DNA from 3 places in the Kitasatospora sp. NPDC048365 genome. Region 1 is predicted to be linked to each of the others. Evidence: riboswitches for the same ligand, from Rfam matches in the RefSeq annotation. Region 1 holds a riboswitch; each other region holds the start of a gene.
The links. A riboswitch is a leader RNA that binds a small molecule or an ion and turns the genes downstream of it on or off. The one in region 1 is predicted to bind thiamine pyrophosphate.
Positions count from the first base shown of each region.

Region 2: it holds a riboswitch for thiamine pyrophosphate, as region 1 does, so the genes downstream of both, ACGFX4_RS20280 (purine-cytosine permease family protein) here and thiC (phosphomethylpyrimidine synthase ThiC) in region 1, are expected to answer to the same signal.
Region 3: it holds a riboswitch for thiamine pyrophosphate, as region 1 does, so the genes downstream of both, thiO (glycine oxidase ThiO) here and thiC (phosphomethylpyrimidine synthase ThiC) in region 1, are expected to answer to the same signal.

Region 1 covers NZ_JBICYJ010000006.1:238,017-241,284, reverse strand. The annotation lists gene ACGFX4_RS08835 (hypothetical protein) at 1-72, opposite strand, end outside; gene ACGFX4_RS08830 (LAETG motif-containing sortase-dependent surface protein) at 161-1,033, opposite strand; TPP riboswitch at 1,237-1,371, shown strand; gene thiC (phosphomethylpyrimidine synthase ThiC) at 1,366-3,180, shown strand; gene ACGFX4_RS08820 (hypothetical protein) at 3,248-3,268, opposite strand, start outside.
Region 2 covers NZ_JBICYJ010000019.1:4,473-7,740, reverse strand. The annotation lists gene ACGFX4_RS20285 (GlxA family transcriptional regulator) at 1-190, shown strand, start outside; gene ACGFX4_RS20280 (purine-cytosine permease family protein) at 252-1,553, opposite strand; TPP riboswitch at 1,612-1,761, opposite strand; gene ACGFX4_RS20275 (S1C family serine protease) at 1,961-3,268, shown strand, end outside.
Region 3 covers NZ_JBICYJ010000014.1:32,501-35,768, reverse strand. The annotation lists gene ACGFX4_RS16610 (thiazole synthase) at 1-311, opposite strand, end outside; gene thiS (sulfur carrier protein ThiS) at 317-526, opposite strand; gene thiO (glycine oxidase ThiO) at 523-1,671, opposite strand; TPP riboswitch at 1,666-1,778, opposite strand; gene ACGFX4_RS16595 (NAD(P)/FAD-dependent oxidoreductase) at 1,848-3,053, shown strand; gene ACGFX4_RS16590 (Rv2175c family DNA-binding protein) at 3,082-3,268, shown strand, end outside.

The DNA of each region.
Region 1 (3,268 bases):
CACGTGCACCATCACCTCCCCCACCAGCCCCGCCCCGACCCGCCCGGTCACCCGTCCCGTCGCACCGACCATCCGCCCAGTCTGCCCGCCCCCGTCGCGGCCGGGAACGCCCGATGCCCGCCCCGGCTCGGCCGGGACGGGCATCGGGGGAACCGGCGGATCAGCTGTGCGAGCCCCGGCGGCGGCGCAGCGCCACCAGGATGCCGCCGCCGAGGACCAGGGCGGTGGCGCCGCCGACCGCGACCGGCACGGTGCTGCTCGCGCCGGTCTCGGCGAGCTCGGCGCCCCGGCGGGCGGCCTGCGTGGTCCCGGCGGCCGTGGTCGGGGCCGCCGTGGTCGGGGTGGCGGCCGGGGTGGTCGGCGCGCCGGCGGTGGCCGTCGCCGTGCGGGTGGGCGTCGCGGTCGCCGTCGAGGCGCTGTCGACCACGGCGAAGTCGTGGGTGCCGTAGCCCACGTACTGCGTGCAGACGCCGGTGCCGTCCTGCTTGGCGGCGGGCTGCTGCGCGGACGCCTCCGTGAGGAAGGTGTCGGTGTCCTCGTCCAGGACCGCCGACCCGCCGCTCTCCGTGGTCTGGTAGTTGCCGACCGGCGCCGCGGAGGTGGCCGCGATGCGCAGCCCCAGCGTCAGCGTGGCGTCCTTCGGCAGCTGGTACATCCCGGAGTTGATGATGGAGGAGAAGTCGCCGGTGCCGAAGTCGACCTTCTTCCAGTCACCGCCCGGAGCCTTGAGCTCGACCGCGAACGAGCCGGCCGGCAGCGGGGCGTGCAGGTAGGCGACGTACAGCGAGATCCGGAAGTCCTTGACCTCGCGCCCCGCGGTGTTCTTGAACGTCACGGTCGACTCGACGGCCGGACCGCCCTTGACCAGCTGCGCCGGGAAGCCCGGCCAGCCGGTGGTGAGCTCGGGGTGGTGCTGGATGCCGCCGAAGCACGGCAGCTTCGGTGCCGCCGTCGCGGACGCGGCACCGGCGCCCAGGCCGAGCACCGCGGTCGCCAGGGCCGTCGAGACGGCCGGCAGACGGATGGAACGCATGGGTGGATCCCCCCAGGATCTGACGGAAACGGGCATGCGGCCCGCCGGTGGTGAGTGGGCGAACCGTGTTGCGCGCGTGGACGATACACACTCCCGGGGTTGTTGAGCGCCACCGGGGGCCGCGGCGCGCGGGGGTGTCCGGTGGCTGAAACGCTGCCTGGACCTCGGCGGGAACCTCCGGCTACGGTGTCAGGCGTCCTGCGCTCGCAGGACACGGGAGCTCGGAGCACCGGGCTGAGAGGACGCTGAACGGCACGTCGACGGACGTGTCGACCGCTGCGTCGACCGCAGGAACCTGACCGGGTAATGCCGGCGTAGGGAGTAGAGGTCAGATGACCACGTTCGATGCACAGCCGCAGTCTGCCCAGTCCGCTGTCAGCAGCGCCGCGACCGGCTACCCGACCCCCGCGTGGCGCAAGGCGTACCGCGAGGGCAGCCGCCCGGACCTGCGGGTCCCCTACCGTGAAGTGCTGCTGACCAACGGCCGCTCGGTGCCGCTGTACGACACCTCCGGCCCGTACACCGACCCCGCCTACGAGCCCGACGTACGGCGCGGACTGCCCGCGCTGCGCGACCCGTGGATCCGCCAGCGCGGCGACGTCGAGGAGTACGAGGGCCGCGAGCCCCGTCCCGAGGACGACGGCATCAAGCACACCGCCCCGCGCGGCGGCAACCTGCGCAACCTGGACGCCGTCTTCCCCGGCCGCCCGCGCCGCCCGCTGCGCGGCCGCGACGGTGCCGCCGTCAGCCAACTCGCCTACGCCAAGCGGGGGATCATCACCCCCGAGATGGAGTTCATCGCGCTCCGGGAGGGCATGGAGGCGGAGTACGTCCGCTCCGAGGTGGCCCGCGGCCGCGCGGTGATCCCGCTGAACGTGAACCACCCCGAGGTCGAGCCGGCCATCATCGGCACCAACTTCCTGGTGAAGATCAACGCCAACATCGGGAACTCGGCCGTCACCTCCTCCATCGAGGAGGAGGTCGAGAAGATGACCTGGGCCACCCGCTGGGGCGCCGACACGGTCATGGACCTCTCCACCGGCCGCAACATCCACACCACCCGCGAGTGGATCCTGCGCAACTCCCCCGTGCCGATCGGCACCGTGCCGCTCTACCAGGCCCTGGAGAAGGTCGACGGCAAGGCCGAGGAACTGTCCTGGGAGGTCTACCGGGACACCGTCATCGAGCAGTGCGAGCAGGGCGTCGACTACATGACCGTGCACGCCGGCGTGCTGCTGCGGTACGTCCCGCTGACGGCCCGTCGCAAGACCGGCATCGTCTCCCGCGGCGGCTCGATCATGGCCGCCTGGTGCCTCGCGCACCACCAGGAGAACTTCCTCTACACCAACTTCGAGGAGCTCTGCGACATCCTCGCGGCGTACGACGTCACCTTCTCGCTCGGTGACGGCCTGCGGCCCGGCTCCACCGCGGACGCCAACGACGAGGCCCAGTTCGCCGAGCTGCAGACGCTCGGGGAACTCGGCCGGATCGCCCGCGACCGGGACGTCCAGGTGATGATCGAGGGCCCTGGCCACGTCGCGATGAACAAGATCAAGGAGAACATGGATCTCCAGAAGGAGATCTGCGACGAGGCGCCGTTCTACACCCTCGGCCCGCTCACCACCGACGTCGCCCCCGGCTACGACCACATCACCTCCGGCATCGGCGCGGCGATGATCGCCTGGTGGGGCACGGCGATGCTCTGCTACGTCACGCCCAAGGAGCACCTGGGCCTGCCGAACCGGGACGACGTCAAGACCGGCGTCATCACCTACAAGATCGCCGCCCACGCCGCCGACCTCGCCAAGGGTCACCCCGGCGCCAGCGACTGGGACGACGCCCTCTCCGACGCCCGCTTCGAATTCCGCTGGGAGGACCAGTTCAACCTGGCCCTCGACCCGGAGACCGCCCGCGCCTTCCACGACGAGACCCTTCCCGCCGAACCGGCCAAGACCGCGCACTTCTGCTCCATGTGCGGGCCCAAGTTCTGCTCGATGAAGATCTCCCAGAAGATCCGCGACGAGCACGGCGACGGCTCCAGCGCCGTCGCCAGCGACTTCGACGCGGAAGCCCTCGCCGGCATGCAGGCCAAGTCCGAGGAGTTCGCCGCCCAGGGCAACCGCGTCTACTTGCCGCTGGCTGACTGACAGCACGGCTCGCAGCGGCGCCGCACCGGGAGGCAGGAGGGGGCTTCCCGGCGCGGCGCTCGGCCTGTCAGACGTTGGCGGCCGACGA
Region 2 (3,268 bases), on a different contig from region 1:
CGGCCTGCGCCTCGCCCGGGCCGAGGAACTGCTGGAGACCACCGACCTCCCGGTCGAGGATGTCGCCCGCCGCTCCGGCTTCGGCAGCGCCGCGGTCCTGCGCGAACAGTTCGTCCGCCGCCGCGGCGTGCCGCCCCGCAACTACCGGCGCACCTTCACCCGCGCCGAGCCGGCCCCGACCGGCGCCTAGACCGCCCCGGAGTGCCTCGGAGTGCCTCGGAGTGCCTCGGAGCGGCCTGTCAGTGGGCCTGTCAGAGGGCCTGGAGCTTCGGCTTGCTCAGCGCCGCCACCGAGGCGGTCACCACGCCCGCCACCAGGAAGGAGAACAGCGAGGCCGAGGACCACGCCTGCGGCGTGAAGTGCACCGCCTCCTGCGCCTTCGTCCAGAAGTCCGTCCACCCGGGGGTGATCGCCGTCGGCGCCAGGAACTGGTACGTGGCGAAGCCCAGCACCCACGGCAGCAGCATCGACCAGCGGGACGGCGCGTCCTGCCCCAGGTCCCAGCCCCGCCGACCCGCGCCGAAGAAGTAGTCCACCGCCAGCACCGCCAGCAGCGGCACGAACACCGACCCGATCAGGCCCAGGAACGCGTAGTACGAATCGGTGAACTTCTGGATCTGCAGCGCCAGCACCGTGATCAGCACGCCGATCCCGCCGGTCAGCACCCGGCGGTCCACCCGCGGCAGCAGGTTGTGCACCGACATCGCGGTCGAGTACACGTTCGCGAACGACTGGTCGGTCTCCCGCACCACCAGCACCAGCAGGAACGCCCAGCCCGCCGCCACCCCGGTGAACGAGGAGAAGATCTTCTCCGGGTCGCCGCCGGACTGCAGCAGCGCGATCAGGCCCAGCACGTAGCACCACACCTGCGCCACGGTGTAGCCGGAGAACGTCCCCCAGAACGAGGACCGCGTGGTCCGCGCGTGCCGGGTGTAGTCCGCGGCCAGCGGCACGAACGAGATCGACACCGCGATGATCGCGTCGGTCGCCTTCAGGAAGCCGTTCCAGTTGCCCGCGCCCGGGTCCGGGAAGCCCTGCCGGCCCAGCTGGACCGTGAAGTACACCATCGCCACGCCCACCGCGATCGCCACGTACTTGCGCAGCACCGCGATCGCACCCAGCGGCCAGATGGTCAGCACCGTGGTCAGCGCACCCGCCAGCACCACGAACAGCCAGCGCCAGCCCTCGGTCCCGGCCACCGTCTGGGCACCCCAGGCGATCACCATCAGCTCGTACACGCCCCAGCCGATGCACTGCAGGATGTTCAGCACCGTCGGCACGTACGACAGCCGGGTGCCGAACAGACCGCGCAGCACCGCCATCGCCGGAGCGCCGGTCCGGGTACCGATCAGCGCCGCCACACCGAGCATCGCGGTACCGATCGCGGTACCGGCGACGATCGCCGTCACCGCCGCCGCGAAGCCCAGCTCCTGGCCCGGCGCCCCCAGCACCGTCGCCGCCGAGGTGAAGCCGATCAGCGACACCCCGAGGTTGGCCCAGAGCGCGAACAGCGCCCGGAAGTCGAGGGTGCGCGGCGGCGCGGTGTCCAGCACCAGCGGCGCCTCGGCACGCGCCGACGAGGTCTCTTCGGAAATTGGGGCAGGCGAAACAGCCGTCATGGCCGATACTCCCTACGCCGGCATTACCCGGACAGGTTCCGGCGGTCTGCACCCCCTCGACCGCCCTGGCGTCACCGCCATGGCATACGGTCGAACCGGTGCACTCTCAGCCTGGTTGGTCCAAGCTCCCGCGATTCTTCGGTTACAAGGGCGACAGGCTAACGCCAGGCGGGGAGAGTGCCAAGGCCAAGGGGGTACCCGTCCGTATCCCGGGACCACCGGCAGGGGTTGTCAGCGGCGCCTAAGCCTTCTCATGGATTCTTCAGGAGGCCGCTTACGGCGCCCCAACCGGCTATGCGAAAAACTATGGGCCAAGGTCCTGTCAGCTATGGAGGTCGTCCGTGAGCACCGAGCACGCGAGTGGTTCCACCGGGCCGGAGGAGCAGCAGAGCTCCACCGGCTCCGAGGCCGTTGCTCCCGCTCCCGACACCGCGCCGCCGTCGTACATCGACGCCCCGCCGCCGGTCGTCCCGCCCGCGCCCGCCGCCCCCGCGGCCCCGGCCGCGCCCGCCGCGCCCTCGCTCGCGAAGGCCGACAGCCCGGAGCCCACCGCCCCCGCCGCGCCCGCCGCCCCTGGCGCCCCGGCCGGGCAGCCGTCGTACATCGACGCCCCGCCGCCGGCCGTCCCGGCCGCGCCCGCCGCCCCGGTGGCACCCGCCGCTTCGCAGCCGCCGGCCGACCCGTACGCCCGACCGGCCGAGGGTGCGCCGCAGCAGCCCGCCAATCCGTACGCCGCGCCGGCCGCACCCGCTGCGCCGGCCGTACCCGCTGCGCCCGGCGCGCCTGTTTCGCCGACCGCCGACACCGCCGCGTTCGCCCAGCCGGCGCCCGGTGCTCACCCCGCCGCTCCGGCCGCTCCCGGTGAGCCGCACCACCCCTTCGGCGCCGGCCAGCCGCTCGGCGGCTGGGGCCACGGCGCGGGCGGCGGCTCCGGCACCCCCGAGTACCCGTCCGCCTGGGGCACCCCCGCGCCCGGCGGCCCGCAGCCCGGCCGCAAGCGCGGCGGCCTGATCGCCCTGGTCGCCGCGGTCGCCCTGGTGGCCGGCCTGGTCGGCGGCGCGATCGGCGCCGCCAGTCGTGACGGCGGCAGCAGCTCCGCGGGTGGCAACAGCCACACCAGCACCACCGTCTCCGTCGGCGACAGCAAGCAGAACCTCGACCGCGCCCCCGGCTCCGTCGCCGGCATCGCCGCCAAGGCCCTGCCCAGCACCGTCACCATCAAGGCCCAGGGCTCCAGCGAGTCTGGCACCGGCACCGGCTTCGTCTTCGACACCGAGGGCCACATCCTCACCAACAACCACGTGGTCGCCCCCGCGGCCGACGGCGGCAAACTGACCGTCAAGTTCTCCGACGGCTCGTCCTACTCGGCCTCCGTGGTCGGCCGCGCCCAGGGCTACGACGTCGCCGTCGTCAAGCTCGACAACCCGCCCACCGGCAAGCTCACCCCGCTGCCGCTCGGCGACTCCGACAAGGTCGCCATCGGTGACGCCACCATCGCCATCGGCGCCCCGTACGGCCTCGAAGGCACCGTCACCACCGGCATCATCAGCGCCAAGGACCGCCCCGTCGCCTCCGGCGACGAGACCGGCGCCCAGGCGTCCTACATGAACGCCCTGCAGACCGACGCCTCGATCAACCCCGGCAACTCC
Region 3 (3,268 bases), on a different contig from region 1:
TCGGCGATCACCTCCAGCTTGACCCAGTCCGTGCCCAGCGCCTCGCGGGCGAGGCGGGCGGTCAGCACCGCCTCGCCGGCGGTGTAGCAGCCGGCCGTGTTCGGCAGCACCCGGATCGCGTTGCGGGACAGCACGTCCAGGACCGAGCCCTGGGTGGAGGCGTTCACCCGGCGCATCGCCACGGTGGTCAGCTCCGTCCCGGACACCTGCAGGGCCTGCTCCAGCACCTCCAGGCTGGGGGCGCCGCCGGTGCCCATGATCAGCCGGGAGGCGAAGGTGGTGTCGGCGATGGTGAGAAGGTCGTCGGCCATCGGGGTCAGCCTCCCTGGACTGCGGTCAGGATCTCGATCCGGTCGCCCTCGGCCAGCGCCGTGGCCGGCCACGAACCGCGGGGCACCACGGCCTCGTTGAGCGCCGCCGCCACCCCGGTGTTGGCGCCGCTCAGTTCGGCCACCACCTCGGCGAGGGTGGCCGCGGCGGACAGCGTGCGCCGTTCGCCGTTGACGGTCAGTGAGATCTCGTTCATGCCAGGGCCTTTGAGAAGCGGTCGGGGGAGAAGGCGGCGGCCAGGTCGGGGACGGTGCCGGTGGCCAGGTAGTCGGCGAGCAGGTCGCCGGTGGCCGGGGTGAGCAGCACCCCGTTGCGGTAGTGGCCGGTGGCGGCGGCCAGGCCGGGCAGCGCGGTCGGGCCGAGCAGCGGCGCGTTGTCGGGGGAGCCGGGCCGCAGGCCCGCGTTGGTCTCGGCGAGCGGCAACTCGGTGATGCCCGGCACCAGTTCGTGGGCGTCGCGGAGCAGCTCGTACACCCCGCCGGCGGTCACCTGGGTGTCGTACCCCTGCTCCTCGCTGGTCGCGCCGATCACCAGCTCGCCGTCGGCGCGCGGCACCAGGTAGATGTGCTGCCCGCGCACCACCGCCCGGACGTTGCGGGACAGGAACGGCGCGTACATCTCCGGGATGCGCAGCCGCAGCACCTGGCCCTTGACCGGGCGGATCGCCGGCAGCACCCCGTCCGGCAGGCCGGGCAGCAGGTGGCTGCGGGAGCCGGCCGCGAGCACCAGCTGCGCCGCGTGCACGGCGCCGCCGTCGGCCAGCCGGACGCCGGTCGCCCGGCCGCCGTCGACCAGCAGCTCGGCGGCCTCGGCGGCCAGCAGCCGCACGCCCGTCCGCTCGCAGGCCGCCACCAGGGCGCGGGCCAGCCGGCGGCCGTCCACCTGGTGGTCGTCCTTGACGTGCAGGCCGCCCCGGACGCCGGGGGCGAGCATCGGCTCCAGCTTCCGGCACTCGCGGCCGGTCAGCCAGTGCGAGTCCAGGCCCAGCCGCTGGTGGAAGGCGTGCAGCTCGCGCAGCTCCTCGCGGTCGTCCGCGTCGAGCGCGACGGCCAGCGTGCCGGTCCGCCGGTAGCCGGTGTCCACGCCGGTCAGCGCGGTCAGCTCGGCGGCGAAGTCGGCGTACCGGGCGTTGGACGCCATGCCCAGGTGCAGCAGCGGCTCCTCGCCGTACTGCAGCTCGGTGACCGGGGCCAGCATGCCCGCCGCGACCTGTGCGGCGCCGCCGCCCGGGTGCGGGTCGACCACGGTGACGGCGAGGCCGCGCTGCGCGGTGCGCCACGCGACCGCGAGGCCGATGATGCCGCCGCCGACCACCAGGACGTCGGTGTCGGTCCGTGCCAAGGCTCTTCAGCTCCCTTCGCCGGTATGACCCGGATCAGGTTCGGACGGTCGCGGGCCGCTCCAGCCCGCCTCTCAGCCCGGTGCACCGGGCTCCCGTGGAGTTGTGGCTCCCACCATAACGCCGGGCCGAGGGCGTGCTGAAGGCGCGTACGAGGGGTGGACACCGGCTCGGTAGGGTGAGCGGCGTGGCAGAGCTGAACCGAACGGACAGGGTGGTCGTCGTCGGCGCCGGAATGGCGGGCGCGCAGGCCGCGCTCGGCCTGCGGCAGGGCGGCTGGCAGGGCCGGATCTCCCTGGTCGGGGACGAACCGCACCGCCCCTACGACCGGCCGCCGCTCTCCAAGGACGTGCTGCTCGGCAAGGCCGACGCCACCACCTTCGACATCGACTGGGAGCACCTCGGCATCGAGCTGCTCACCGACCGCCGGGCGGTCGGCCTGGACCCGGGCGTGCTGCGCACCGACGCCGGGGACGTCCCCTACGACGGCCTGGTGATCGCCACCGGCGCCGAGGCCCGCGACTTGCCCGGCGCCACCGGGACGCACATCCTGCGGACCGTCGACGACGCGCTCGCCCTGCGCGCCCTGCTCACCCCCGGCCGCCGGATCGTGCTCGTCGGCGCGGGCTGGATCGGCGCCGAGACGGCGACCGTCGCCCGGCAGCTCGGCTGCGAGGTCACCGTGGTCGAGGCCGGCCCGGCACCGCTGCCCGGCGCGCTGCCCGCCGAACTCGGCGCGCTGATGGCCGACTGGTACGCCGCCGCCGGGGCCGAACTGCGCTGCGGGGTCGGCGTCGCGTCCGTCGAACCCGGCGCGGTGCTGCTCACCGACGGCACCCGGCTGGCCGCCGACGAGGTGGTCGTCGGCATCGGCGCCCGCCCCGCCACCGGCTGGCTCGCCGGCAGCGGCGTCGAACTCGACGCCGGCGGCGCGATCCTGGTCGACGAGCGGCTGCGCACCTCGGTGGACGGCGTCTGGGCGGCCGGCGACTGCGTCGCGTACCCGTCGGCGCGGTCCGCCACCCGGCTCGGCGTGCAGCACTGGGACCACGCGCTGCAGTCCGGCGGCGCGGTCGCCGCCTCGCTGCTGGGCTCCGACGCCCCGTACGACCCGGTGCCGTACTTCTGGTCCGAGCAGTTCGGGCGGATGGTGCAGTACGCCGGGCGGCACGCGGACGCCGACGAACTGCTCTGGCGCGGCTCGGCGGCCGACCCCGCCTGGGCGGTGCTGTGGCTGCGCGGCGGCGCGCTGGTCGGGATGCTGGCCGTCGACCGGCCGCGCGACCTCAACCAGGCCCGCAGGCTGATCGACCGCGGCGCGGTCCTCGACCGGGCGCTCGCCGCCGACCCGGGCGTGCAGCTCAAGGCGGCCACGGCCGGTTGACGGGCTCCACGTGGGTAGGCTGGGTCCCGTGAGTGAGATCGATCCCAAGATTGACGCCCTGGTCCCCGCGTGGATGTACCTCCCCGACATCTCCGAACAGTGGGGTGTCGTGGTCACCCAGGTCCGGGAGATGGTGAAGTCCGGCACCCTGTTGGCCGTCCGGCGCGGCGAGAACAAGTCGCTTCAGGTCCCGGCGGACTTCATCGACGCCGACG